DNA from 2 places in the Paenibacillus sp. FSL R5-0912 genome. Region 1 is predicted to be linked to the other one. Evidence: a T-box and tRNA genes for the amino acid it is inferred to sense, from the RefSeq annotation. Region 1 holds a T-box; the other holds one or more tRNA genes.
What was found. A T-box is a leader RNA that pairs with one kind of tRNA and senses whether it is charged. The one in region 1 lies ahead of pheS (phenylalanine--tRNA ligase subunit alpha), so its partner is inferred to be a tRNA-Phe.

Region 1 (14,384 bases):
AAGGGAGCTGAACGCAGTCGTTGTTACCGGGAAGGTATAGCCTTCAGCGGATTTGACAGCAAGCTCATACGCAGGTAAAGTCACTGCTTTGGTGCCGGCATTTTTAAGGGTGAGCTGATAACTCCACACGGCGTTGCCATTGTCTGCATGCACACTTGCGTCCGCGAGCTTCATGTCTACAATATTGCTGTTGATGGAGATCTTCTTGGTATAGCCAGCCGCCACGGTGAAATCAGCTGTACCCGCAGCAGGAAGGGAATAGGAGGAGACCGGAAGATAGAGCTTCAGCCCTTCATCCAGCTTGGCGATCTGCAGCGTCATCTTGGTGACGTTCATGTAGGAGGGAATCTCAGTCATATAGTAGAGCGTCTTCTTCTCCTGAGGCTGAATCTTGTATTCAGAGCTGCTGTCATCCAGCGTGAGCGTGAAGGTAGAGCCGCCCGAGGATTTCAGGTACAGGCTGTAGCCCGGGTCTGTAAGCACCTTGGTGCCCAGATTTGTTAAGCTCAGTCCAACCTTGGCATAGACCTTGCCGTTATATTTATAGATTTGCACAGATTCAGCTTTGGTGTTGACCGGAATGCTGCTTAGTTCAACTTTGCGGATCTCACCCTTAAGGGCGGACAGCGAATAGTTAGACGGAACGGTAAAAGTACCTATACGCTGTTCATAATTATCGGAGCTGAAGTTCCAGCCGTACATGTTGACTTTAAGCCCTTTGACCGAGGCGGCTGTTCCGATATTCGCATAATATGTAATGCTGGTGCTCTGCTTCGCAGCTATCTTCTTGGTAGTGCTGTCTGCGGTGACGGGGATTCCCTTGATGATGCTGCCGCCGGTAGTCACAATCTTGGAGAAATAGTTCACCAGATTGACGCTACTGCCAGCATTGTTAGTATAAGTGAGTGTATAGGTGAGAATATTACCTCCGGTTTGGCTCTGAATGCCTACATGGCTCAGCTTCACACTAAGCGTAGTGCCGAGCTTAATCGCGCTGAGACCGGTGAGTGTGGAGACTTCCGTTACTGTGGCCGCTGTTTTGGCAGTGGCTGTACTGGCCGGGGCAGCAAACGCCGTGGTTCCCGCGATCCCCGCGAGTTGACTTGCAGCAAATGTACTGAGTAACAGCAGGACAAATGCCTTTCTTCGTTTAAGCATGAAATTCCCTCCCTGTATAAAAGCCGATACGATCCCAAAGCTGCCGCATTCAAAATAAGGACAGCTAGGCTTTTCTCAATAGGGAAAATATCAAATCCGGCTGAACGTCTGCTGAAAAAAAGCCCTTCAAACGGTGCTGAAGCTTAAAGGAAGCTTAAAGGAAGATAAAAATTAACCTAAAATTGTGCAACTTGTCAAAAGCGCTGTTTTTGCATATAATAAATAGACATATCTTCTGAACTGGAAGATCGAGTGTATTTGACACAATCCGCATAAATGCATTGATGGAGAAAAGTACGCAGTGCCTGGCTTACAGGGAGGAAGCGCCGCAGATTGAGAGCGTTTCTAAGAGAGCAGAGCTGCCGAAGTTCACTCCGGAGCAGTTCCCTGAATTCCACTCAGGTTCGCCTTGAGGGAGACAGTAGGGGATACCGGCCGCAGACCGTTATTTCTGTTAAAGTGAGACAGGTCTCCACCGCACCGAAAGAGGGAATATTGCTCTTAAGGGAAGCGCTGCAGCCGTCTAACAAGGGTGGTACCACGGTCTTTTCGTCCCTTTACCGGGAGGAAAGGCCTTTTTTTGTTGAACAATACGAGATTTAAGGGGGCAGTACAAGGCATGAAAGAGAAATTGGAAGCATTGAAGGCCGAGGCATTGGCGAAGCTGCAGGAGGTAACCGATCCGCAGATTCTGAATGATGTGCGCGTGAAATACCTTGGTAAAAAAGGTGAGCTTACTGAAGTTCTGCGCGGTATGGGCGGGCTCAGCGCAGAGGAACGTCCGGTGATCGGCCAAGTGGCCAACCTGGTACGCAGTGCCATTGAAGAGGTCATCGGCGCGAAGCAGGAGCTCTTCCAGCAGCAGGAAACACAGAACCGTCTGAATGCGGAGAAGGTTGATGTTACATTGCCGGGCCGCGGCCTGCCGCAGGGCGGAGTTCACCCGCTGAGCCGGGTGATCCAGGATATCGAGGATATTTTCATCGGGATGGGCTTCCAGATTGAAGAAGGACCGGAAGTGGAGACAGACTACTTCAACTTCGAAGCCCTTAACCTGCCGAAGAACCATCCGGCCCGTGATATGCAGGATTCCTTCTATATAACGGAAGACATTCTGATGCGCACACAGACTTCTCCGGTGCAGGTCCGCACCATGCAGGCTATGAATGGCGAAGCTCCGGTCAAAATCATCTGTCCGGGCAAAGTGTTCCGCCGCGATGATGACGATGCGACCCATTCCTTCCAGTTCCATCAGATTGAAGGTCTGGTCATCGGCCGTAATATCCGGATGAGCGACCTGAAGGGGACACTGCAGCAGTTCATGAAAGAGATGTTCGGTCCTACGGCCGGCATCCGCCTGCGTCCGAGCTTCTTCCCGTTCACCGAGCCGAGCGTTGAGGTGGATGTAAGCTGCTTCAAATGCGGCGGCGAAGGCTGCCGTCTCTGCAAGCAGAGTGGATGGCTGGAGATCCTTGGTGCAGGTATGGTTCACCCGAATGTGCTGCGGATGGGCGGATACGACCCTGAAGTTTACAGCGGCTTCGCATTCGGTATGGGTGCGGAACGGATCGCGATGCTGAAATACGGAATCGATGACATCCGCTACTTCTACACGAATGATATGGGTTTTGTGAAGCAGTTCAAGGGGATTTAGAGATTTGGCGGGTGTGCGGGGTGCGTGGGATTGGATACTGGCAAGCCGATGACGGCTGTTCTATAGAAATGACTGTAATAGAAGGACCGGAGGGGGATTTTGGAACTGTAGGAGCGTCAGCGTCCGCCTTTGTCACCGGATTTCAACCGCGAAGAGCGGTATAAATAAAGAAATCTGGGGACAACAGCGGCCGGAAGTCCAAATATTCTCTGTAGGAACACTGCTTTACAGGAATTTTAATAGAACGAAGTTGGCATCGTGGCTTGTTTTAGATCCGCTCCCGCGCGCCAAGCATAGGCCGGCATGGAGAGATAAATACATCTGAAACAAAAGGAGTGTGCGAAAATGAAAGTATCAACCGCCTGGCTGGCTGATTATATATCGCTGGACGGGGTGACCGCTGATGAACTTGCGGACAAAATCACTACCGCCGGCATTGAGATTGACGGAGTTGAACGCCGTAACAAAGGGATTTCCGGAATCGTAACCGGCTATGTGAAATCCAAAGAGAAGCATCCGGACGCCGACAAGCTGAACATCTGCATCGTGGATGCCGGACAGGGCGAGGATCTGCAGATTGTCTGCGGTGCCAAGAATGTCGCAGCGGGACAGAAGGTTCCGGTCGCACTGGTTGGCGCTAAGCTGCCCGGACTGGAAATCAAGAAAGCTAAGCTGCGCGGCGTGCTGTCGCAGGGGATGATCTGCTCGGCCAAAGAGCTGGGGCTGAACGACAAGCTGCTGCCCAAAGAGCTGCAGGAAGGTATTCTCGTATTGCCTGAGAATATAGAAGTCGGCCAGGATATCCTCAAGGTGCTTGGCCTGAACGATGAAATCCTGGATTTCGACCTGACGCCTAACCGCTCCGACTGTCTGAGCATGATCGGTGCTGCTTATGAAGTGAGCGCAATTCTGGGCCGTGACCTGCAACTGGCAGATCCAGCGGCAGAGCTTGTGGAAGCAGGCGGACGGGCAGCGGATTCCATCACTGTCAATATTGAAAATGAAGAATACTGCAGCCATTATGCTGTGCGTTATATTGCCGGAGTGAAGACAGCTCCATCCCCGCTCTGGATTCAGAACCGCTTGATGGCGGCCGGGGTACGCCCGATCAATAATATCGTCGATATCACCAACTACGTAATGCTGGAATACGGACAGCCGCTGCATGCGTTTGACGGCGATCAGCTGGCAGGCGGAACGATTGGTGTACGGTTCGCTCATGAAGGTGAGCTGCTGACAACACTTGACGGCCAGGAGCGCAAGCTGGAGCCGCAGATGCTTGTCATCGCTGACGGGTCAGGAGCTATCGGCCTGGCTGGCGTTATGGGCGGATTATCGACTGAGGTTACAGCAAATACCGTCAATATCGTATTGGAATCCGCCAAATTCGACGGCGGGACTGTACGCAAGACCTCGCGTCAGCTGGGTCTGCGTTCTGAAGCTTCCCAGCGCTTCGAGAAGGAAGTCGATCCGAATGCCGTCATTCCTGCACTTAACCGTGCGGCTGCCCTGATCGCCCGCTATGCCGGCGGCTCTGTGCATGAAGGTATTGTTGAGGCAGGCAGTGTCTCTACTGAGGAGAAAGTACTGACCCTGTCGCTGGAGAAGCTGAATCAATATCTGGGTACCGAGCTGTCTTTGCTGGAAGTGAAGACCCTATTCGGCCGTCTGCACTTCAAGTGCGGTGATGCTGCCCAGGGAATCATCGAAGTTCAGGTTCCCACGCGGCGCGGCGACATCAGCTATGATGTGGATCTCATTGAAGAGATTGCCCGCCTGTACGGATATGACAACATCCCGACAACCCTTATTGAAGGAACTACTACACCGGGGGCACTCACCAGAGAGCAGTTCCTGCGCCGTGAGCTCCGCCGCCTGCTGGCCCTTGGCGGGTATCAGGAGGTTATGGGGTATTCCTTCATCCAGCCGGAACAGAGCAAGCTCTTCCCGGCACTTGCGGACGGCAAGCTCTCCGTGAAGCTGGCGATGCCGATGAGTGAGGAACGCAGCGTGCTGCGTACCAGCCTGCTGCCGCAGCTGCTGGACATTGCCCTCTATAACACTAACCGCCGTCAAGGCGATCTGGCGCTGTTCGAAATCGGCAATGTCTTCTTCACCGATGAAGAAGTGCTTACCCGCCAGCCGAACGAGCTGCCGGTACTTGGACTGCTGCTGAGCGGCACACGTGCTGCCAAGCAGTGGAATGTAGCGGCTGAGCCTGTAGATTTCTTCGATCTTAAGGGTGCGCTTGAAACTGTATTTGCCCATCTTGGCCTTACGGACCGCATAATCTATGAAGGGGATGCTCCTGAAGGCTACCATCCGGGACGCTCTGCTTCCGTCTACCTGCTGCAGGCTGAAGGCCGTGATAAGATCGGTACCATCGGACAGCTGCATCCGGAGCTTCAGCGACAGATGGATCTGGAGGATACTTTTGTAGCTGAAGTGCTGCTGCAGCCGCTCTATGATGCGGCGCGCGCCCAATTACAGTACAGTGAGCTTCACCGCTTCCCTGGGATGGAACGGGATATTGCGGTAGTAGTAGACGCAGAGGTTCCTGCAGGGCACCTGATAGCTTCCATCCGTGAACATGGCGGAACACTGCTGCAGAATGTGCAAGTGTTCGATGTCTACACCGGCGGCAAAATGGAAGCTGGAAAGAAGAGCGTAGCCCTCTCGCTGCTGTACCGTCATACGGACCGTACACTTACCGATGAAGAGGTTGTGGAAGTGCATGACAGAGTCGTTTCTGCTCTGGAGCAAACTTTTGGCGCAGAATTAAGAAAATAGCAGGAATTGTGCAAAGCCGCAGCGAATCCATTTAGAAACCGATTCGCTGCGGCTTTGCTGTACCCTTGTGAAGTACAGAGTCCGGTTTAAATCTATGAAATGAACACGTTTTTTTGCCAAAGGTTAAGGAATAACGCTACAATAGCAGTAAGGAAATCAGCTTAGAATCCGCACACATACAAAGGAGGGCACAACTGTGGCTATGGACCGGACTCGTGTCGCCGTGGAGATATACGGAACTTCCTATAAACTTGTCGGAAGCAGCACTGAATATATGAAGCAGGTTGCCCGTTATGTCGATGAGCATATGCGTGCAATATCCAAATCACATTCCAGACTGGATACCCCGCGGATCGCGGTGCTTGCAGCTGTACATATGGCAGAGCAGGCTATCCAGGTTCAGGATTTCAAGAATGAATTGAATATGCTGACCGGTGAACGTACCGAGCTGCGCGTGGAGGTGTCACGCCTTCAGGAGGCGCAGCGCGAACGGCAGGAAGAATACGAGAAGCTTGAAGCGGCCGCCAAGGAAGAAGCGGCACGGCTGATTGCCGCCGTGGAAGAAGAACGCGCAAGGCATCTGGACCTGCAGGAGCAGGAGCGTCAGATGCACGCACAGCTGCTGGAGGAAGAGAAGCAGGCTGCTGCTTCCAGCCGCGGGCAGCTGACAGATGCACTGCAGGCGCGCGAAGCAGAGCTCAAAGCGCTGCGGGAGACTTACGAAGCAGAGCAGGCTGCAAGCCGCGAAGCTGCAAGACAGGAGCTGGAAGCGGCTGAAGCGTTACGGCTGCAGCAGCTTGAAGAGCTGAAGGCTGCTCATCTGCAGGAGCTGGAGCAGCTCCGGGAGACACTGACCCGGGAGAAAGCGGAGACGTTGGCAGGTCTGGAGCAGGAGCTGATCCAGACCCGGGAGTCTATGGGCAGTGAGATTGTTGAGATCCGTACCACCTGGAGCAAGGAGCTCGCCGATACCAAGGCGACGCTCACCAGTGAGCTCAGCGGAGAGCGCGAAGCGCTTGAGAAGGAGCTTGCCAAGAATAAGGAGCTGCGGCAATCCCAGGGGACGCAGGAGCACAGGCACAAGCAGCAGCTTCAGGAGCTGGAGAAGCAGCTTGCTGAGCTGCGCGGCGGAACCGGGCAGCTGCAGTCCCGGCTGCGCGCGGCGGAAGCCGGGCTCAAGGGCGAGCGCGATGCGCGCCTGACGCTGCTTGCGCAGTACGAAGCTGTGCTGAAGCGGGAAGAGCAGCTTGGCGAAGAGCTGCGCCTTGCGGCAGAGCAGGGGCAGCAGCATAGCGCAGAGCTGGAGGAAGTGCGCAAGCGTTACGTGCAGGCGCAGGATGAAGCAGCGGGACTTAACAGTGCGCTGCAGGAAACAGCGGACAAGCTAAGTGCGGCGCTGGAAGAACTGCAGACTGCCAATGAGCTCAGCGGTCTGCTGAATGATGAGCTGGAGGGGTTACGCCAGCGTTATGAGCTGACGCAGGAAGAAGCGTCGTCTCTGCGCAAATCTCTGCGGGAGACGACGGATAATCTAAGCCGGACACAGGCGGAATTTGACCGTACCGCGCTCGAAGCAAGCTCCTGGCAGGAGCTTGCGAACAAGCATATGGAGGATATCGGCGAGCTGGAGATGAACCTTCTGGAAGCCGGCGAGAAATCGGCAGCGCTGCAGCGTGAAGTAGAGACCCTCCGCGGACAGGCGGATGGAATGGTGCAGCAGCTTGACCTGGAGGCCCAGCTTCGTGCTGAGGCGGAGCAGGAAGCTGCCCTTCACCAGGAAGCGGCAGAGGCAGCCCATAAGGAACTGGCGGCGCTGCGCGGCCGCTACGAAGAGCTGATCGCCCAGTATGATGAAATTCTGCAGGATGGCGAACAGCTGAAGGAACGTTATGAGCTGCTGGAAGCCGAAGGCGAGGAAGCTGCGCGGCGTCTGGAAGAGCTGTATGAGGCAGGCCGCGAAGCTGCCGCAGCGGCGGCGGAGCAGCAGGAAGCGCTCCGCGAGACCAGGGAGTACGAAGCTTCATGGAAGCAGAAGTACGAAGAGCTGAAGCAGCGCGAGCAGCAGTGGAGCGAGCAGGAAGCGAAGCTGCGTGAGGAGATTGAGATCTGGCAGCAGGAAGCCGGGGACGCTGAAGCCCAGACGGAATCTGTGAGCCGCTCGCGCAGCGAGACCGTGCAGCAGCTTGGGGAGATCGGCGAGAGCTACGAGCTCGTCCAGGGCCAGCTCCGTCTGGTTCAGGCCCAGTTCGAGCTGCAGCAGGGTGAGCTGGACAAGCTCTCCCAGGAGCACCGCAGCCTGCAGGCGGAATATGCCAAGCTGCAGAGTGAATATAATGAATGGATTCAACTGATCGAACAGGACAGTTGAATGGCGGATGCATTAACGAAAGAGCTGTTTTAAGCAGGAGACTGCTTGGAACGGCTCTTTTGCTTAGTAGGGGAAGTCCAACCGGGTCCACCGGAAGTGGATGATAAGGTGATTCAAAGCAACCTTGATTTCTTCGGAAGCGGACCAAAGGGCGGGCATGAAGAGCCGAAGTACCCTGAATCCGCCAGTAGTGGGCGGTAGGCAGGTAGAGTAGATGAGCCGAATGTATGCGAATAACCGAGTACAATGCGCCTCCGAGAGGGTAGAGGTAGAAGTGCCCCTGAATCCGCCGGAGGTGGACGGTAGAGGGGACTGAGGAAATCATAAATCCCCTTTGACTCTAGCAATAGGCATGTGGAGATAAGTCAAACACTGGTGTGTCGCTTAAATCGCCATCTGGTGGGTTTGGCTGCGAATAGGCAACTCTTGCAATTAATGATTCAGAATTTATAGGTTTAACATAATATGTTATTCATAAATTAAATATTGCAACCGTTTACAACTCGGGGTAGGATGTTGATTGAGGTGAACATGATGGATAAAAAATGGGTCAGCGGCGCGGGGGTTATTGTGCTTTTTCTGCTGCTGGCATATCTGTTTATAGACTTTGCCAATCATTCGGGCCGGATGGGCAGTATTGTCAATGAATTGAGCGGGCACTCTAGCGGGGATAATTCGGGCTATCATATTGTGCTGATCGAACAAGAGCGGTACCATCCGTACTGGGAAATGGTCGAGAAGGGCGCCAAGGAGGCTGCTGCAAAGTATGGGATCGATATCGAGTTCACCGGCCCGGTTCGCAATAACATGGAGGAGCAGATCAGCCTGCTGGAAAAAGCGATTGCCGCACAGGCGGATGCGATCATTGTGCAGGGGCTGAACGACGAGAAGTTCACCCCCGTAATTGATAAAGCCGTGAACCGGGGGATTCCGGTAATCACCATTGATACCGACGCTCCGGCGAGCAGGCGGCTGGCTTATGTAGGGACCGACAATGTTGCAGCAGGCGAGGCGCTGGGCCGTATGGTGGTTCAGACGACCGGCGGTAAAGGGAAGATCGGTGTGATCATCGGCAGCGAGCTGGCTAAGAATCAGGTTCAGCGTCTGAACGGCCTCAGTAATATTGTAAAAAATTACAGCGGTCTTGCAATTGTGGATGTCCGCAGCTCTAACATCTCACATATGGAGGCAATTCAGCAGGCAGCCGATATGCTGCGGCTTCATCCGGAGATTGATGTGATGGTCGGTACCAGCTCAACGGATGCGTTGGGAGTACTGCAGGCCTCCAAGAGCCTGAAGCGTGTTCCGATGACGATCATTGGCTTCGATAACCAGGCAGAGACCCTTGCTGCCATCAGCCGCGGGGATATCACAGGCACCGTGGCACAGCAGCCTTATCTTATGGGGGCTACGGCTGTACGGCTGCTCCATGAGCATTTTCAGGGAATGCAGCTGGAGTCCAAATACTTCACCGGGGTGAAGGTGCTGGACAAGTCTAATGTGCAGGAGGGAGAGAGCCTATGAGTATCCGCCATAAGCTGCTCATCTGTATTCCGCTGCTTGTGCTGCTGATGAGCTCAGTCTCTTTTGTGCTTTTTGAGAGCGGAAAGAACGTGCAGGAGAGCTACCATCTGATGATGAACCGGATCATGCTGTACAAGGAAGTATCCTATGAGGTAGGGGAGAATATGCGCTCCCTGAACCGTTTCATTATGCAGGTGGACGCGGACAGCTTCCCTGAGGTGCAGAAGCATCTGAGAGCAGTGCAGGAGCTGCGGGCGAAGCTGGACGGAATGGCGACCATCGGGGGAAGCGGCCTTCCGCTGATGAATTACAGTCATATCATTGATACGTTTCTGGATCAGGCCGGGCAGATGATTACAGAGATTGATGGTCAGGACTCCAACACACTGGCCGGTGCCTATATCGAGGCGGAGCAGACACAGCGGTTCATCCGCGAGGAAGCCCAGGAGCTGGTTGACCTGGAACTGGACCAGTACAAGCCGATCTATGCGGAGATTATGTCCACGACGGCCAAGCTGAACCGGCTGGGAAGTCTGCTGGTAATTACCGCAGCGCTGCTTAGTATCTGTATGGCGATCTGGCTGTCCGAGAGCATCACAGGACCTATCCGCCGCCTCGTGGCCACCGCCAAGCAGATCTCCAAGGGGAGGATGGATACGAAAGCGCCGGAGAGTGTCAACAACGATGAGATCAGCATCCTGTGCCGGGCTTTTAACGGAATGATCGACAATATCCAGGAGCTCATGAAGGAGAATATCAAGAGCGTTGAGAAGGACCGGCTGGTTAAAGAGCTGGAGCTGAAAATGCTGCAGAGCCAGATCAATCCGCATTTTCTGTTCAACACGCTGAATTCCATCGCCAAGCTGGCGTATCTGGAAGGAGCGGAAAGGACCAGCGATCTGACGGTATCGGTATCCCGCCTGCTCCGGTATAACCTGCAGAAGCTTGACCAGGCCGTCCCGCTACGCGAGGAAGTAGAGCATGTGAACGAGTATATTAACATTCAGCGGGCCCGCTTCCGTGACCGGATCTCTTTTGAGATGGATATTGATGAGCAGGCACTCGGCGGAATGATTCCCTGCCTGACTCTTCAGCCGATCTTCGAGAATGCTTTTGTCCACGGGCTGGAGCAAATGGAGGCAGGGGCGGTGTTGTCACTGTCGATCCGCTACCGCAGCGGACTTGTAGAGATTGAGATCAGCGATAACGGTGTGGGCATGAACCGGGAGACTGTAGCGAGGCTGATGGGATCAATCGAGGAAGAAGCCCCGTATTTCAGCGGTAAAGGTCAGTCCACCGGACTTGGGACACATAATGTATTCAAACGCCTGCATCTGTTCTTTGACGGGCAGCAGCTGATCGAGATTGACAGCAGTGAAGGGCAGGGGACGGCGGTGCTGTTCAAAGTACCCTTCCGCCCGTCTGCCTGAGCCGCAGGTGAGAAAGGAGATAGATTACGATGTATAGACTGCTGATCGCCGATGATGAGGCGCTGGAACGGGAAGGGCTGGAGCTGATGATCCGCCATATTTTCCCGGATGGATTTGAATTTCTGCATGCCGAGAATGGACGGAAGGCCATTCAGCTCGCGGAGGAGCACCGGCCTGATATTATCTTCATGGACATTAAGATGCCGGGCATTCAGGGACTGGAGGCCGTACGGCAGATTCTCACCAAGCTTCCTTCCGCGCAGATCGTGATGATTACCGCTCATGATTACTTCTCCTATGCCAAGGAGGGGCTGCTGCTGGGAGTGCGTGATTATCTGCTGAAGCCGGCCAGACGGGACGAAGTGGCGGATGTACTGAAGCAGCTGATGACGGTGATCCAGGAGGAGAAGCAGCGCAGGAATGAGCAGCTGGAGCTGCAGGAGAAGCTGGCCCACCTGCTTCCGCTGGCCGAGAACGAACTGACAATGATGCTCATGCTGGAGCATGTGCAGGATCTGGAGCTGGAACAAGTCGCTGGTCTGCTGGAGCTGCAGTGGGCCAAAGGCTATGCGATGGTGCTGTCATTCCCCAGACATTCGGGCGCAGCTTGGGAAGAGTTCCAGCAGGGCAAGCGGGGGATCTATGAGGCGGTCAAGCAGTTTGCCAGAGCAGGGCTTGGCTGTCTGTCCGGGCCGCTAATCGGGCATCAGCTGGCGTTGTTTATCCCCTTGCCGCCGGGGCGGACCGGTTACTCACAGCGCGTCAGCTCGATGGATTGGGGGGAGCGGCTCCGCAGTCTGATGGAGCAGCGGTTCGGTCTGCCGATCAGCATAGGCATCGGCTCGATCCGCGAGGGCTGGGACGGGCTTAGCCGATCCTACCGGGAAGCGGTCCGTGTCTGTGCGGATCACCATGATTCCTTCAGCGTGCACCACTATGATGATATCATCCAGAGCTCGGGGCAGACGGCCGTATCCCTGGATGAGGAGAAGCGGCTGCTGGATGCCCTGCTGCAGCGGAGCAAGCAGGAAGCGTTAGAGCGTTTCGGTACGCTGTATGCCTATTTCGAGCAGGGCGGTGAGCGGCAGCTGCCTGTGATAAGGGGAGAGGTGACCGGGCTCCTGCTGTTCCTCGCCAGAGGGGTTCATTCTGTGGCGGGGGCGGAGATTCTCGCTTCCTTAAGTGCGGCGGAGGACCCTGTCTCCCTCAGGCTGAGCGCAGAAACCTGGCTGGAGCGGCTGATCCACAATCTGGAGCAGGAACAGGAGCATAACCGTTCCCATGTCCATCAGCGGGCGCTGCTCTATATCAGCCAGAAATATAAAGAGGATATCTCCATGGAGCAGACGGCTGAGTATGTGAACTTAAGCCCGCATTATTTCAGCAAATTGTTCCGGCAGCATGCGGGTGAAACCTTCATTGATTACGTCACACGGCTAAGAATTAACGAAGCGAAGCGCCTGATCACCGGAGATCAGCTGAACCTCAAGGAGATTTGTTACGAGGTAGGCTACAAGGACCCGAATTATTTCAGCAGGGTCTTCAAAAAAGCAGCCGGCATGACGCCAAGCGAATTCCGGCAGCAGCATGAGAAGCAGGGTCCTTGCTAATAGAGCAAGGACTTTTTTGTGCCCCGGCCCCGGATAATCCTATGAAAGCGGCCGGGAAGAATTACATTACAGGAGAGGATAACGGAATGCAGGCGGAGAGCAAGAAAGTGCTGGGAATAGCGGCTCCGGCGGAGGATGATCCATGCTACACTTTTTTTGTAAGCGCAATCAAATATGCGGCTAATGAAAAGGGGCGTAGGGCAGAGTGAGAAAATACGGAAGAGCGATTTCACTGGGGATGGCAGCGTTAGTGCTGGCAGCGTCAATGGCGGGCTGTGGAGTAGTCTCAAACGGTGATAATCAGAAGAAGGAGACAACCGGGGCTGCGAAGGACGGAGACAAAATTGTCATCGGCATGTCGATGGATACCTTGAAGGAAGAACGCTGGCAGAAGGACCGGGATATCTTTACGGCAAAAGTGGAGGAGCTTGGCGGTGAAGTGAAGGTGCTGGCTGCAAACGGTGATGATGCTACCCAGTTGAGCCAGGCGGAACAGCTGATCTCCCAGGGTGTGGATGTGCTTGTGGTTATTGCCCATAACGCGGAAGCAACGGCTCCGATCGTAGAGAAGGCTCATAAGGAAGGCATCAAGGTCATTGCCTATGACCGCCTGATCAATAATGCTGAGGTAGACTATTATATTTCGTTTGATAACGTGCGTGTCGGAGAGTTCCAGGCTCAGGCGGTCATAGATAAGGCCCCTAAAGGCAATATCGTCTATATCGGCGGTGCAGATACCGATAACAACGCCCATATGTTCAAAGAAGGGGCGATGAATATTCTGAAGCCGCTTGAAGAGAAGGGCGACATTAAGATTGTCTACGACCAGTTCTCCAAGGACTGGAAGCCGGAAGAAGCGCTGAAAAATATGGAGAATGCGCTGACCGCGAACAATAATGATGTACAAGGTGTGGTAGCAGCCAATGACGGGACTGCAGGCGGTTCGATCCAGGCGCTCACCGCACAGGGCATGGCCGGTAAAATACCGGTATCCGGCCAGGATGCTGACCTTGCTGCGGTACAGCGCATCGCTGAAGGCACGCAGCTGATGACCGTCTACAAACCGATCAACGCGATTGCAACGAAAGCTGCGGAAATGGCGATAGCAGCTGCCAAAGGCGAAAGTATTTCGACGGAAAAATCAGTTAACAACGGTAAAGTGGATGTTCCTTCTGTATTGCTCGATCCGCTTGCGGTCAATAAGGATAACCTGGACGTACTGATCAAGGATGGCTTCCACAAGCTTGAGGATGTCTACAAGAACGTTCCGAAGGACCAGTGGCCGAAACAATAAGGGCGGCCTTCGCGGCAAGCAGATGCGGCGCCAGTGGCGTTATCGCATCTGCTTGCCGGTTTAAGGGCCGGAAGGAGGAGCGGAAGGCATGAATGTACTTGAAATGGTAGAGATCAGCAAGACATTCCCCGGTGTTAAGGCGCTGGACCATGTGAACTTCAAGGTCAAGCAAGGGGAGATTCACGCCTTATGCGGCGAGAACGGCGCGGGCAAATCCACATTGATGAAGGTACTGAGCGGATTGTACCCGGCGGGGACGTACGGCGGAGAAATCCTGATCAATGGGGAGAAAAAGTCGTTTCATAGAATAACGGATGCGGAGAAGGCCGGTATCGCGATTATTCATCAGGAGCTGGCACTCGTGAAGGAAATGACAGTCGGAGAGAATATTTTCCTGGGAGCTGAACCGGTCAGACGCGGGGCGATCCAGTGGAATGAGCTCTATCATCAGGCTTCGCTATGGCTGAAGAAGGTCGGGCTGAATCTGTCTCCGGACACGAAGATCGGTAATCTCGGCATCGGCCAGCAGCAACTGGTGGAGATCGCCAAGGCACTC
Region 2 (14,384 bases), 3.1 Mb from region 1:
GACGAAAGAGGTCGGGACTGCCCCCCGTTCGTGAGACAGGGATCAAAACACCCTGCAAGTTCAAGCAGCCAGTCGCCGGAAATCCACCGGTGACTGGTTATTTAGTTTCGCCTGAATCCGAATTGAGTTATAGTAAGTGATGTAGTCTCGAACGGTCTGTTCAACGATTGCCGTCGTTGTACACATGAGATCTTCGAGGTAGAACGTTTCAGACTTTAGGGTGGAATGAAACGATTCGATGGGGGCATTATCGGCGGGCGTTCCCTTGCGGGACATGCTCATGGTAATGCCTTTTCCTTTGACTGCAGTCTGGTACATCTGAGACGTATATACACTGCCCTGGTCGCTATGAAGCAGCATATTTGCCCGTTTTGGAAGTTGATTCAGTGTATGCAACACTAAAGATGTGTCTTGCTTGTCCGCTATACTGTAAGCTACAATCTCCCCATTGTATAGGTCCAGAATGCTCGAGAGATACAACATCTTCCCTCCAAACGGTAAATAGGTAATGTCCGTGACGAGCTTTTGCAGATGCCCCTCTGCATGAAATTGCCGCTTCAGCAGATTTTCTGCTGGATGTGCTGGCTGCCCCGGGGCCTTACGTTTCTTCCTCCTTACACGGCATTGTAGCCCTTCACGCTGCATAATCTGTTGAACTCGTTTGTGGTTTATGGGTTCTTCTGCCCGAAGGAGTGCGGTGATTTTCCGGTACCCATATCGGAATTTATGCTGTACGCAAAGCTGCCTTATCTTCTCCGCTATAGACTCTGAAGGCTCGGTTTCTACTGCGGCTTTCCAGCGGTAGTATGTGGCTCTTGCAATCCCAAGCCATGCGCAAGCCTCTTTCACCGTTACTTCTTCTCGAATGGACTCGATCCAGGTAATAACGACTTGCGGTTCCACCTCCTTTCCAGTTCCCTGTACTTTTTTAGCACGTCTAGTTGCTGCTTTAAGAAACGATTCTCCGCCTTTACTCTTTCCAGCTCCGTAGAGTGTTCTGGACCTTTTCCGTAGCTGTACTGTTTGCCCACGGGCTGCTCCAGACGATGCACTTCGCCTTTTCGATACCACCTCATCCATGTCTTTAACTGTGTGTTATTCCGTATCCCTAGCTCCTCCATAACCTCTCTGACCGGAACTCCTGCCAACCTCATCTCAATGGCTTTCATTTTGATTTCTACCGGGTAACTCACTCTCGTTGCCAACGCAAAAACACCTCCAAGATTATCTCCCTATCTTACGACAGGGTTTCATTTTCTTGTAGGTGTTTTGATTTGTCTCACGTTATGGGGTCAGTCCCGTCTAAAGCCAGGCGGTGTTTTTTTTAACTACCTCGCAATTGGGCTTGCCTTTTTACCCATCATATAAATTCCAATCCAGGCAAACATTAATACTATCTGAGCTAGAACGACCAACCACAGTACTTCCGTGTAGCCTCCTATAAGGCAAAATATAGTATTAACCAGGGGGAACCCCAAGAACGTAAACATGATCGGAAAATCTTTTTTGGGAGTGATTGAATAATTCACCTTCCGGTCCCAGAACTTTAGGAAAGCTAATGCTAAAACTCCGATTGTAATTACAGAAAGTGCAATCAAATTCACCCATTGCATATTTGAGGTTCTTTCGAAGAACGGCCCCATATAATTAAAGAAGTTAGATAAAGGTGAGAACATACAAGCCAATGACGCAATTGCCGCCAGAAACGGATAAATGTAACCAACGGATTTACTGTAGCCTTTCTTTTTATGCCACCATTCACCAATTAGAATAAAGACTGTCCAATATCCCGCTATATAAATCCATCCTGTAAAATTCATCACAGGTTCCCCATAGATTTGAGGTTCACCGGCCAGCGGATAATACGTCCATCTTGCAATGCTTCCTTCCATGGTCTGAAATATCTGTTTAACGGCCACCGGATCCAATGAAAAGTCAAACACCATAGCGCTTAATCCCGTAATAAAGGGTTTAGTCCAGGACGGTATATTTACAGACTTTAGAACACGCAAAGTTGAATAAATGATCAGAAACTCAATTATAGGGACAGTAATAGGTATATTAAATAACATTAAAATACTCCGCCCATAGGCGTAGAAACCTTCCCCAAGAGATGACGCAGTAATTTCAAAAACAGCTGCGTAAAAAAACACAAAACCTATAAATTGCATTAGAACCGTTTTAGGATGTTCTTCCTTATCAAGGATATAGAAAACCATTAGAACAGCAGCAATTAATACCATAATATCTTGAATAATCCATACAGGGACTACAGTTATATCTCCCATATTTTACCTCCATTTAATTTAATTTGAATCGAACGTTCAAATAAATTATAATATCACCATGTTAGTAAAACAACAGGCTGTTCGTTTGAATTATGTTAGTTATCATACAAATCACATTAGTTTTGTTCATTTTTTATTTTATATGGGGAGGATATTATGGCAGACAAAAAAGCAGATCACAGAGTGAGATATACAAAAATGGTTATAAAAGAAAGCTTGTTGAAGCTTTTGACAGAACGGTCTATCAATAAAGTTACAGTGACCGACATTTGCAGCGAAGCAAACATTAATCGCAACACCTTTTATTCACACTATGCTAATCAGTTTGAGCTTCTTTCAACGATCGAGAATGATCTTTACGAAGAAATTAAGCAACTTGGGATTAATTCTTCTGACGTTAAAACTCCTGAAAAGCTATCTTATGAATTATGTAAATATATAAAAGCGAATAAAACGATTTGTGAGGTTCTGTTCTCAGAGCATGGCGATAAAGAATTATTAGAAAGAATCCTTTATATCAGTCACGATTTAACCATTGAGCGATGGAAGCAGGAATTAAAATATTTTGATCCACAATTATTTGAGTCTTGGTATACGTTTGCCGCTCATGGCAGTATAGCCATTATAAAAAAGTGGGTGAGTAGTGGTTTGAAGGAAAGCCCCAGTAAAGTTGCAGCTTTTATTGATAAAGCCACAGAGGCAGTATCCAAAGCATTTTATTCCGAAGAATTATAAATTATTTAAAATGAAGCGGACGCTCATTTTTGAGGGCCGCTTCTCTGCTCTTCTGCTGAAGACCAGGCAAGGGGATGGGACTTATGTCTGCTCCTCCAGTATTTTGGGGTCAGTAATAAGAAAAGTGATTCAGCATACCGATAAGTTCGAGAGCCTGGAGGTCAGAACATGGTTTTGGAAACGAAGCAAAGATGCGGCTTTTATCTCGACTCCTATGACCTGATTTATCAAGCCATTGCCAATCAGGATGGTCATAAAGCTGAGGAAGCTGTCCGTCTCCAGAACCGGTATTCGCAAGCAAGCGACACTCTGGTTCATGATCGTAGGAATTATTTTTATCGCAGCGAATTTGCGTGCTCCCCTCACATCGGTGGGACCATTGCTGTTCAGTCGTAATCGGGCGGAGTGACCTTGTATGTTGGAACTGCAATTCTGAGGTTTGCTATTCCCCTATGTAATGTATTACTTCCGAGCCTGATCAAACGGGAGTTTCCGCAGCAAATGGGTACTATGGACAGTGGGATATTCTGTTTCCCTGAATCTATGCGGGGCGGTAGCTTCCGGTATTAGTGTTCCCTTAGCTGTGGGGGCAGGCATGAGGTATCGTTGGTCTAGGTGCGGCTAGAAATCAATTTGTTGGTTCTGATAAAGATTGCCTGGATCTTGATAGTTCTACGCATAACTGGAGTAAGAGAATACAGCTCAAATAAAAAGAAAAAAGAGCCCACCAGAGAATATCTCTGATGAACTCTTTTAGCAGATACCGGCGAGAGGACTCGAACCTCCACGGTTTCCCACTCGATTTTGAGTCGAGCGCGTCTGCCATTCCGCCACGCCGGCATATACATATTATTTACAATTGATTCTAAAATAAAATGGAGGTGCCACCCAGATTTGAACTGGGGATAAAGCTTTTGCAGAGCTTTGCCTTACCACTTGGCTATGGCACCAAAAAATGGAGCGGACGACGGGAATCGAACCCGCGACCCTCGCCTTGGCAAGGCGATGCTCTACCGCTGAGCCACGTCCGCATATAATGGCTGGGGATATAGGAATCGAACCTATGAATGACGGAGTCAAAGTCCGTTGCCTTACCGCTTGGCTAATCCCCAACATTTGATTTAATAAAATGGGGCGACTGATGGGTCTCGAACCCACGAATGCCGGAACCACAATCCGGTGCGTTAACCCCTTCGCCACAGTCGCCATATGAAGCTTATTTAATTGCAATGCCTTATAACTCTTATAAAAGAAATGGGGCGACCGATGGGTCTCGAACCCACGAATGCCGGAACCACAATCCGGTGCGTTAACCACTTCGCCACGATCGCCATATTAAATTTTATAGGATATTACTTGGCAGGGGCAGCAGGAATTGAACCCACACCAACGGTTTTGGAGACCGTTGTTCTACCTTTAAACTATGCCCCTAAAAATGGTGGAGGCTGATGGATTCGAACCACCGAACACGTACGTGAGCAGATTTACAGTCTGATGCGTTTGGCCACTTCGCTAAGCCTCCGAGGATGGTGCCGGCGAGAGGACTTGAACCCCCAACCTACTGATTACAAGTCAGTTGCTCTACCAATTGAGCTACACCGGCGTATTAAGTTGTAAGAAATATGGTGGCGCGGGAGGGAATCGAACCCCCGACACAAGGATTTTCAGTCCTTTGCTCTACCGACTGAGCTACCGAGCCGAACATTTTTTCATAAAGATGGCGGAACCGACGGGATTCGAACCCGCGATCTCCTGCGTGACAGGCAGGCATGTTAGGCCAACTACACCACGGTTCCAAATTGGTTGCGGGGGCAGGATTTGAACCTGCGGCCTTCGGGTTATGAGCCCGACGAGCTACCGGGCTGCTCCACCCCGCGTCAATGTTAAAGATCTATTCTATTAAAAGATAGATGGTGGAGGCTGAGGGGTTCGAACCCCCGACCCTCTGCTTGTAAGGCAGATGCTCTCCCAGCTGAGCTAAGCCTCCATATATGACTCGTATGAGATACTCTCCACTCCGTTACGAGATTGCGATGTATTCCTTACGATGCCTATGCTTCAACGAACCCAGGGAATTCTCATCCCATTAATCGAAGAAGAAATTGGTGACTCGTATGGGATTCGAACCCATGTTACCTCCGTGAAAGGGAGGTGTCTTAACCCCTTGACCAACGAGCCATGCTGTTAACTACTTGTAAAGTAAAGCTACGGAGAGAGAGGGATTCGAACCCTCGAGACGCTTGTGGCGCCTACACGATTTCCAATCGTGCTCCTTCGGCCAAACTCGGACACCTCTCCAAATGGCTCCCCGAACAGGACTCGAACCTGTGACAACTCGATTAACAGTCGAGTGCTCTACCAACTGAGCTATCAGGGAATATACATATCAAGCTTGATCGCCTGAAAACTGAATCCGAAACGAATCTGCGCTCTAAGAAATTTGGATAAGCCCTCGACCGATTAGTATTGGTCAGCTCCATGCATTGCTGCACTTCCACCTCCAACCTATCTACCTCGTCGTCTTCAAGGGGTCTTACTAGTTGGGAAATCTCATCTTGAGGGGGGCTTCACGCTTAGATGCTTTCAGCGCTTATCCCGTCCGTACGTAGCTACTCAGCCATGCTCCTGGCGGAACAACTGATGCACCAGCGGTACGTCCATCCCGGTCCTCTCGTACTAAGGACAGCTCCTCTCAAATTTCCTGCGCCCACGACAGATAGGGACCGAACTGTCTCACGACGTTCTGAACCCAGCTCGCGTACCGCTTTAATGGGCGAACAGCCCAACCCTTGGGACCTACTTCAGCCCCAGGATGCGATGAGCCGACATCGAGGTGCCAAACCTCCCCGTCGATGTGGACTCTTGGGGGAGATAAGCCTGTTATCCCCAGGGTAGCTTTTATCCGTTGAGCGATGGCCCTTCCATGCGGTACCACCGGATCACTAAGTCCGACTTTCGTCCCTGCTCGACTTGTAGGTCTCGCAGTCAAGCTCCCTTATGCCTTTGCACTCTGCGAATGATTTCCAACCATTCTGAGGGAACCTTTGAACGCCTCCGTTACTCTTTAGGAGGCGACCGCCCCAGTCAAACTGCCCGCCTGACACGGTCCCCGTACCCGCTTAGGGTACCAGGTTAGAACCTAGATACGATCAGGGTGGTATCCCAACGGCGCCTCCGCAGAAGCTTGCGCTCCTGCCTCACCGGCTCCCACCTATCCTGTACAGATCGTACCCAAATTCAATATCAAGCTGCAGTAAAGCTCCATGGGGTCTTTCCGTCTTGTCGCGGGTAACCTGCATCTTCACAGGTATTAAAATTTCACCGGATCTCTCGTTGAGACAGCGCCCAAGTCGTTACGCCATTCGTGCGGGTCAGAATTTACCTGACAAGGAATTTCGCTACCTTAGGACCGTTATAGTTACGGCCGCCGTTTACTGGGGCTTCGGTTCACAGCTTCGGGTTGCCCCTAACCACTCCCCTTAACCTTCCAGCACCGGGCAGGCGTCAGCCCGTATACTTCGCCTTGCGGCTTCGCACAGACCTGTGTTTTTGCTAAACAGTCGCTTGGGCCTTTTCACTGCGGCCCCCTCGGGCTATTCACCCTACCGAGGCACCTCTTCTCCCGAAGTTACGAGGTCATTTTGCCGAGTTCCTTAACGAGAGTTCTTCCGCGCGCCTTAGAATTCTCTTCTCGCCTACCTGTGTCGGTTTGCGGTACGGGCACCTTCTCCTGGCTAGAGGCTTTTCTTGGCAGTGTGAGATCATGACCTTCGCTACTACAATTTTCGCTCCCCATCACAGCCCAGCCTTAATGATGTGCGGATTTGCCTACACATCAGCCTCACTGCTTAGACGGACACATCCATCAGTCCGCGTCACTACCCTCCTGCGTCACCCCATCGCTCATAGCGGATTACGGTGGTACAGTAATTTCAAACTGTTGTCCTTCGACTACGCCTTTCGGCCTCGCCTTAGGTCCCGACTTACCCTGAGCGGACGAGCCTTCCTCAGGAAACCTTGGGCTTTCGGCGGATCAGATTCTCACTGATCTTTTCGTTACTCATACCGGCATTCTCACTTGTATGCTGTCCAGCGCTCCTTACGGTACACCTTCAACCTACATACAACGCTCCCCTACCCCAGATGCAAAGCATCTAGCCATAGCTTCGGTGGTGTGTTTAGCCCCGTTACATTTTCGGCGCAGAGTCACTCGACCAGTGAGCTATTACGCACTCTTTCAATGGTGGCTGCTTCTAAGCCAACATCCTGGTTGTCTGTGCAACTCCACATCCTTTCCCACTTAACACACACTTGGGGACCTTAGCTGATGGTCTGGGCTGTTTCCCTTTTGACAATGGATCTTAGCACTCACTGTCTGACTCCCGGCAAGAAGTTAATGGCATTCGGAGTTTGACTGAGCTTGGTAACCCTTGCGGGCCCCGCACCCAATCAGTGCTCTACCTCCACCACTCCATTCACCGAGGCTAGCCCTAAAGCTATTTCGGGGAGAACCAGCTATCTCCGAGTTCGATTGGAATTTCTCCGCTACCCCCACCTCATCCCCGCATTTTTCAACATGCGTGGGTTCGGGCCTCCAGTGCGTGTTACCGCACCTTCACCCTGGACAGGGGTAGATCACACGGTTTCGGGTCTACGTCCACATACTCATTCGCCCTATTCAGACTCGCTTTCGCTGCGGCTCCGTCTTCTCGACTTAACCTTGCATGTTAAACGTAACTCGCCGGTTCATTCTACAAAAGGCACGCCATCACCCAGTAATAGGGCTCTGACTTTTTGTAAGCACACGGTTTCAGGTTCTATTTCACTCCCCTTCCGGGGTGCTTTTCACCTTTCCCTCACGGTACTGTTTCACTATCGGTCGCCAGGTAGTATTTAGCCTTAGCAGATGGTCCTGCTGGATTCATACGGGGTTTCACGTGCCCCGCACTACTCGGGATCCGTCTCGGAGAGAACACAGTTTAGGCTACAGGGCTTTTACCTCTATCGCGGGCCTTTCCAGACCTCTTCGCCTACCATATTCCTTTGTAACTCCATGTGAGACGTCCCACAACCCCAAGGGGCAAGCCCCTTGGTTTAGGCTGTTCCGCGTTCGCTCGCCGCTACTGACGGAATCACTATTGTTTTCTCTTCCTCAGGGTACTTAGATGTTTCAGTTCCCCTGGTCTGCCTCTGCGTATCCTATGTATTCAGATACGAGTAACTGCGAATTACCACAGCTGGGTTTCCCCATTCGGACACCCCCGGATCAAAGCTTGCTTACAGCTCCCCGAGGCAGTTTCGTTGTTCGCCACGTCCTTCGTCGGCTCCTGGCGCCTAGGCATCCTCCGTGTGCTCTTATTAGCTTAACCAATCGCTCCGGTATTGGCTCATTCGCTCATCTTGTTTTAAACAGCGCTTCCGGATGAATCCGTCCGCTAGTCTGTTTAAAGCCAAAAGTCGCTCATAATCCAAAACCATCGCTCAGCATGACTAATAACTATTTCAACTTGCTTACACAAGTTTCAGCTAAAAGATGTTCTAAAACGCAAATTCGTTTCGGTATCCAGTTTTCAAGGATCAAGGTGCTGAAATTTCGGTACAATCACGACTGTGATGTTCGAAAATTCAGACAGTTTAAAGATGAGAGTTTGAGCTCTCAAAACTGACCAACGAGTGAGTGTTTGAACCCTAAGGTTCGTTGTGGAAGCTTACGCTTCCGATTTGAATGTCACCGTTGCAGGTGACGATTCTCCATAGAAAGGAGGTGATCCAGCCGCACCTTCCGATACGGCTACCTTGTTACGACTTCACCCCAATCATCTACCCCACCTTCGGCGGCTGGCTCCCTTGCGGGTTACCCCACCGACTTCGGGTGTTGTAAACTCTCGTGGTGTGACGGGCGGTGTGTACAAGACCCGGGAACGTATTCACCGCGGCATGCTGATCCGCGATTACTAGCAATTCCGACTTCATGCAGGCGAGTTGCAGCCTGCAATCCGAACTGAGACCGGCTTTGCTGGGATTGGCTCCACCTCGCGGTTTCGCTTCCCGTTGTACCGGCCATTGTAGTACGTGTGTAGCCCAGGTCATAAGGGGCATGATGATTTGACGTCATCCCCACCTTCCTCCGGTTTGTCACCGGCAGTCACTCTAGAGTGCCCAGCTCGACCTGCTGGCAACTAAAGTCAAGGGTTGCGCTCGTTGCGGGACTTAACCCAACATCTCACGACACGAGCTGACGACAACCATGCACCACCTGTCTCCGATGCTCCGAAGAGGGGCACTATCTCTAATGCTTTCATCGGGATGTCAAGACCTGGTAAGGTTCTTCGCGTTGCTTCGAATTAAACCACATACTCCACTGCTTGTGCGGGTCCCCGTCAATTCCTTTGAGTTTCAGTCTTGCGACCGTACTCCCCAGGCGGAGTGCTTACTGTGTTAACTTCGGCACCAAGGGTATCGAAACCCCTAACACCTAGCACTCATCGTTTACGGCGTGGACTACCAGGGTATCTAATCCTGTTTGCTCCCCACGCTTTCGCGCCTCAGCGTCAGTTACAGCCCAGAAAGTCGCCTTCGCCACTGGTGTTCCTCCACATATCTACGCATTTCACCGCTACACGTGGAATTCCACTTTCCTCTTCTGTACTCAAGTCACCCAGTTTCCAGTGCGACCCCAGGTTGAGCCCAAGGTTTAAACACCAGACTTAAATGACCGCCTGCGCGCGCTTTACGCCCAATAATTCCGGACAACGCTTGCCCCCTACGTATTACCGCGGCTGCTGGCACGTAGTTAGCCGGGGCTTTCTTCTCAGGTACCGTCACTCCGGTAGCAGTTACTCTACCGGACGTTCTTCCCTGGCAACAGAGCTTTACGATCCGAAAACCTTCATCACTCACGCGGCATTGCTCCGTCAGGCTTTCGCCCATTGCGGAAGATTCCCTACTGCTGCCTCCCGTAGGAGTCTGGGCCGTGTCTCAGTCCCAGTGTGGCCGTTCACCCTCTCAGGTCGGCTACGCATCGTCGCCTTGGTGAGCCGTTACCCCACCAACTAGCTAATGCGCCGCAGGCCCATCCCCAAGTGGCAGATTGCTCCGCCTTTCATTCTCTCTTCAGGAGAGGAAAGAAATTATCCGGTATTAGCTACCGTTTCCGGTAGTTATCCCAGTCTTGAGGGCAGGTTGCCTACGTGTTACTCACCCGTCCGCCGCTAAATTCATTTAAAAGCAAGCTTTCAAATGAACTCCGCTCGACTTGCATGTATTAGGCATGCCGCCAGCGTTCGTCCTGAGCCAGGATCAAACTCTCCAAATTGGTTTTAGAAAGAGCGATTGCTCATTTTGAAACATCTGACGAGAATTTTCATTCTCTTTTTTGGATCTCGCCGAAGCGATCTCCCACTCACTCGTTGTTCAGTTTTCAAAGATCAATGTCTCATCTTTTGTCGCCGTTATTTGTTTCAGCAGCGACCTTTATAATATATCACAGCGCCCTCGTTTTAGTCAACCTTTTTTTTGATTTCTTTTTTTGGCTGATTTACGACTGCTTTGCAGCGCATCGTTATGTCAGAGGGACGAGTTATAATTTATCACATAAGTTGCGTCCTAGTCAACCCTAAATATTCCCCTCATTATCTGCGCTCATGCAGCAAGGAACAAATAAAAAAAGAGAGTACACTACCTCTCTCCATCCTCCTGCTTACTTTTTCTATTATAGGTCTATTCATGTCCGTGGACAGCCACCTAACTAAAGGGTATACCGAATTGCATGTCCGTCCCCGGCCTCTACAGCCCAAGAAGTAATTTCTCTAATTAATGAACGCGATACAAGCTTGCGCAGAACAAGCGGTAGCTCTGCCTGGAGCTGGCTCAGTCCTGAATGCTGCAGAAGTTCCTTGATACTCCAAGCCTCCTTGCGGCTGCTCAGGATATGGAGCAGCATGGCGCAACAATCCGCCATTTTTGACATTAACGCAAACTCGCAGGCCAGCAAAATCAGTTCGACTCTCTGCTCCAGCGTTTCTGTACTTACTGTCAGTTCTTCATATAACTTATGAACCGGAGAATTCAAATTTTTGACCTGTCCCCACACTGCGGGCTCCGGAAAATATCCGGCCTCGCTCACTTCAATACGTGCCCAATGATACAGAGCGATCAGCACGCAGTTATAAGCATCCATAGTACAGCCTGCTTCAAGGTAACGTTTCGACTTCACATACATATGTAGGAACCGGGAGAATTCCATAAACAATACCCGCTCTTTCAGCGGACCTTGGAACTGAATGAGTTCCTTCCGCATCTCCGCCAATATTCCCTTAGGGTCCCAGATCACCTCACCGGACATTAAACTGGTAAGGAGTTCATTATTGTCCCCTGCCATCACAGCGCGTTCCAAAGCAGATAGACCCACATGCACGGATTGCGTCCGCCGGTCCCCGGCAATGGTGTGGGTTATAATTCGCTCTGTCTCCTGTTCCTCATGCAGCATGAGCACCATCATATCAAAGTCATGCAGCAGCGCGCTCTGAAATGTATCATTGCCTCTTTGCCGCAAAGCAACGGCTCCAAGAACATTCTCATCAAATGTCTCCCCACTTAATAGGGTCAAATTGGACAGTTCCATACTTCCCTCCATCAAATTTGGCGATTTTGCATCCAGTCAGTTATAATTCTCTTTACATAAATGATATTCTACATATTCATGTCAGTTCCTCCTGGATAACCGAACTATATTTCAGTTAGGAGATAATACTCATGAAATTTAAATCGGCCAAAATCAACGCTTTTCGTACATGGGGACTGCTTCTTACGATGCTGGGTATGGGCCTTATGATTATGGGAACCGCAGGCATTGTATTCTGGGGGTCTGCAGGCAAGGTTGTCGCTGCTATCGGTCTCGTCATTGGTCTAATCTCCATGATGGCCAGTCTGGCCATCTACTTCTGGGCGGGCATGCTCTCAACCAGTGCTGTCCAGGTGGAATGTCCCGAATGCCATAAGCTGACCAAAATGCTTGGCAAAACGGACCGCTGTATGTTCTGTCACACCATCCTCACGATGGACCCTGCACAAGCCACAATTACCGCTGAAGAACTTGAAGTCCAGCAATTGAAGCAATAATCGAATTCATATGTCTTTACAGAAATAATCTCCTGCCGAATACAAACAAAAACGGGTGTCGTCCTCTACTGGACGACACCCGTTTTATATTTAATCCCCCTAAGCATTATTCAACAATCGCTTTGAGTGCTTCCCACGCTTCCGGATTGGCAAAGCTCCGATTCCATGAGGCTACCCCGCCAAGGCCGAAGGACTGCGCCAGATCGACTCTGGCTGCCAGCGAAACTTTATCCTCAATCCATATTTTGCGCAGAGCACCCTCTTCTTTGTATTCCACATAATTCTGTCCTGCTTCCTTATCAAGAACCGGTGTCAGCTTCTTCTCGGCAAGTATCTCCTGAACCGCATTCATACTGACGGCCTTGGAACTTACTTTGTTTTCACCTTTCTCGGTCTTCTCGGTCCAGATACGAGTGTACAATGGCACCCCCAGAATCAGCTTCTCGGCAGGCACTTCATCCTCTTCAATAATCCGGCTTATAGAATTCCTCACCCACGGCAGGGAAGCTACAGAACCGGCAACCGGACTGGCCGCCCAATGCTCATCGTAAGCCATCACAATCAGGAAATCCGACACGGCTCCAAGCGCCCGGCGATCCAGGAACAAGGACCACATTTCACTGTTTGATTTCGGTGTTACATCAATAGAGACAATCAGATTCCGGCTCTGTGCCATGGGCTTCAGTTCCCGCATGAACTGGGTTACATTAGGTCCGTCCTTGGTGTATACATTCTCAAAGTCGATATTAATACCGTCCAGGTTGTACAGATCCGCATACTTCAGCATTTGCACAATTGTATTCATCCGTCTGTCATACGTGGATAGTGCCTCCGTAGTCAGGTCTGCCTCAAAGCTGTTGCTGAGCAGTCCCCATACCTCCATGCCCTGGGTGTGAGCCCACTCTACATAGGCGCTGTCAGCCTGGCTGCGTACATTACCATTAACATCGATAATGCTGAACCAGGTTGGACTAACCACATTAATTCCTGGCAAATCAGCAAATTTCGCAGGATTCGGCTTGCGTTCGTAGACTGCCTCCCAGAACATATTAACGGGCTTTCCTTTCCAGCTGCGTTCGGCACGGGTAGGAGCCACAGGCTGCTGCACTACTGTCCTATTCCCGTCTGCTAGAATATCGTCCGCCTTGACGAAGCCTGTATATCCGCTCTCCAGCTGCACATACAGCCAGCCTTTGATGTCTGAATTCCAGATTCTCACTGTGGCTCCCGGCGGCATATCAGCAAGGATTGGCGCATGTACGGAGTCTCCGCTGCGGAGCGCTTTGGTCCGTCCGCCTTCCTTACCCTTCACTTTGCCTAACGGCACCGTTTCGCCGGCAGTCATTAACAGAACGGCACCGGTACTGCTATCCTCGTCTACCTCAAAGCCATATAAGTCCTCCAGTGTATCTGCCGGAAGATATGTCACCCCATCCTTCTCTTCAGGCGCAAGACGAAGCTGCAGGGGCTCATTGTTCAAACTTGCTGCTGTTGAATCCTCCTGCATATATAAAAGACTGCTGTCTGTCGACAGAATCACAGACTTGCTCTTTTCCTCGTAACGGATAGATGAATCTACGTATTCCTGTAATAGCGGCAGTGGTAATAGCAGGCTGTCCCCTGTACCTGAGGCTGAGTATCCGGTAAGCTCTCCCTTAACAAAAACAGGCTTCTCCAGCCCCTTCCAATCCGGATCCAGATGCTGACGGTTCGGTAATACATAATAAACAACCCAAAAGGCTGCGGCAGCTATAATGACAAGTCCCAATAAGCGGCGAAAAAGACTTCCACGCTTTTTGACGCGTCTTTGTCTCTGTCTTCTGTCCAATATATATCCTCCAAACAGTATGATAAATTTATAATCAGATAGCACTTCTGTTAAGTATACGACATCGCGGCCCTATTGGTTGCGCCAAACTGCTGGAAGCTTTGTATTTTTGTAACAGCTCCATAGAAAAAAGCGTGTACAATCCGCATTCGGATTCTACACGCCTGCAATTCCATATCTTAGTGCTGCTTCTCGTTGCAGCATTTGCAAACACCATACAGTTCCATACGTAATCCATGAATCTTAAAGCCTGTAGCCAATTCGGCACGCTCCTCTACCTCATGGAGAGAAGAATAGCTGAAATCCTCAATCTTACCGCATTCCTGGCAGATGACATGATAATGATCAGACACATTGGCATCGAAACGGCTGGAATTATCACCGTAGGTCAGCTCGCGGACCATACCCGCTTC

Region 2: it has a tRNA-Phe gene. The T-box ahead of pheS (phenylalanine--tRNA ligase subunit alpha) is inferred to sense a tRNA for this amino acid. The anticodon was not compared.

The regions. Positions count from the first base shown of each region.
Region 1 covers NZ_CP009282.1:2,135,961-2,150,344, forward strand. Annotated here, with positions in the region: gene R50912_RS08965 (hypothetical protein) at 1-1,158, opposite strand, end outside; T-box leader at 1,431-1,718, shown strand; gene pheS (phenylalanine--tRNA ligase subunit alpha) at 1,778-2,812, shown strand; gene pheT (phenylalanine--tRNA ligase subunit beta) at 3,158-5,602, shown strand; gene R50912_RS08980 (cell division protein ZapA) at 5,799-7,970, shown strand; gene R50912_RS08985 (sugar-binding protein) at 8,502-9,494, shown strand; gene R50912_RS08990 (sensor histidine kinase) at 9,491-10,924, shown strand; gene R50912_RS08995 (helix-turn-helix domain-containing protein) at 10,954-12,534, shown strand; gene R50912_RS09000 (hypothetical protein) at 12,576-12,743, shown strand; gene xylF (D-xylose ABC transporter substrate-binding protein) at 12,773-13,828, shown strand; gene R50912_RS09010 (xylose ABC transporter ATP-binding protein) at 13,917-14,384, shown strand, end outside.
Region 2 covers NZ_CP009282.1:6,717,749-6,732,132, forward strand. Annotated here, with positions in the region: one part of gene R50912_RS28310 (IS3 family transposase) at 61-932, opposite strand; one part of gene R50912_RS28310 (IS3 family transposase) at 932-1,205, opposite strand; gene R50912_RS28320 (carotenoid biosynthesis protein) at 1,329-2,288, opposite strand; gene R50912_RS28325 (TetR/AcrR family transcriptional regulator) at 2,445-3,023, shown strand; gene R50912_RS36525 (hypothetical protein) at 3,192-3,419, shown strand; partial or broken gene R50912_RS35380 (MFS transporter) at 3,340-3,630, shown strand; tRNA gene R50912_RS28335 (tRNA-Leu) at 3,785-3,863, opposite strand; tRNA gene R50912_RS28340 (tRNA-Cys) at 3,900-3,973, opposite strand; tRNA gene R50912_RS28345 (tRNA-Gly) at 3,980-4,054, opposite strand; tRNA gene R50912_RS28350 (tRNA-Gln) at 4,061-4,135, opposite strand; tRNA gene R50912_RS28355 (tRNA-His) at 4,154-4,229, opposite strand; tRNA gene R50912_RS28360 (tRNA-His) at 4,279-4,354, opposite strand; tRNA gene R50912_RS28365 (tRNA-Trp) at 4,381-4,454, opposite strand; tRNA gene R50912_RS28370 (tRNA-Tyr) at 4,460-4,545, opposite strand; tRNA gene R50912_RS28375 (tRNA-Thr) at 4,551-4,626, opposite strand; tRNA gene R50912_RS28380 (tRNA-Phe) at 4,647-4,722, opposite strand; tRNA gene R50912_RS28385 (tRNA-Asp) at 4,742-4,819, opposite strand; tRNA gene R50912_RS28390 (tRNA-Met) at 4,824-4,900, opposite strand; tRNA gene R50912_RS28395 (tRNA-Val) at 4,935-5,010, opposite strand; tRNA gene R50912_RS28400 (tRNA-Glu) at 5,127-5,201, opposite strand; tRNA gene R50912_RS28405 (tRNA-Ser) at 5,232-5,321, opposite strand; tRNA gene R50912_RS28410 (tRNA-Asn) at 5,325-5,400, opposite strand; rRNA gene R50912_RS28415 (23S ribosomal RNA) at 5,464-8,392, opposite strand; rRNA gene R50912_RS28420 (16S ribosomal RNA) at 8,781-10,338, opposite strand; gene R50912_RS28425 (nucleotidyltransferase-like protein) at 10,771-11,646, opposite strand; gene R50912_RS28430 (DUF2614 family zinc ribbon-containing protein) at 11,778-12,143, shown strand; gene R50912_RS28435 (glycosyl hydrolase family 18 protein) at 12,250-13,971, opposite strand; gene R50912_RS28440 (Fur family transcriptional regulator) at 14,151-14,384, opposite strand, start outside.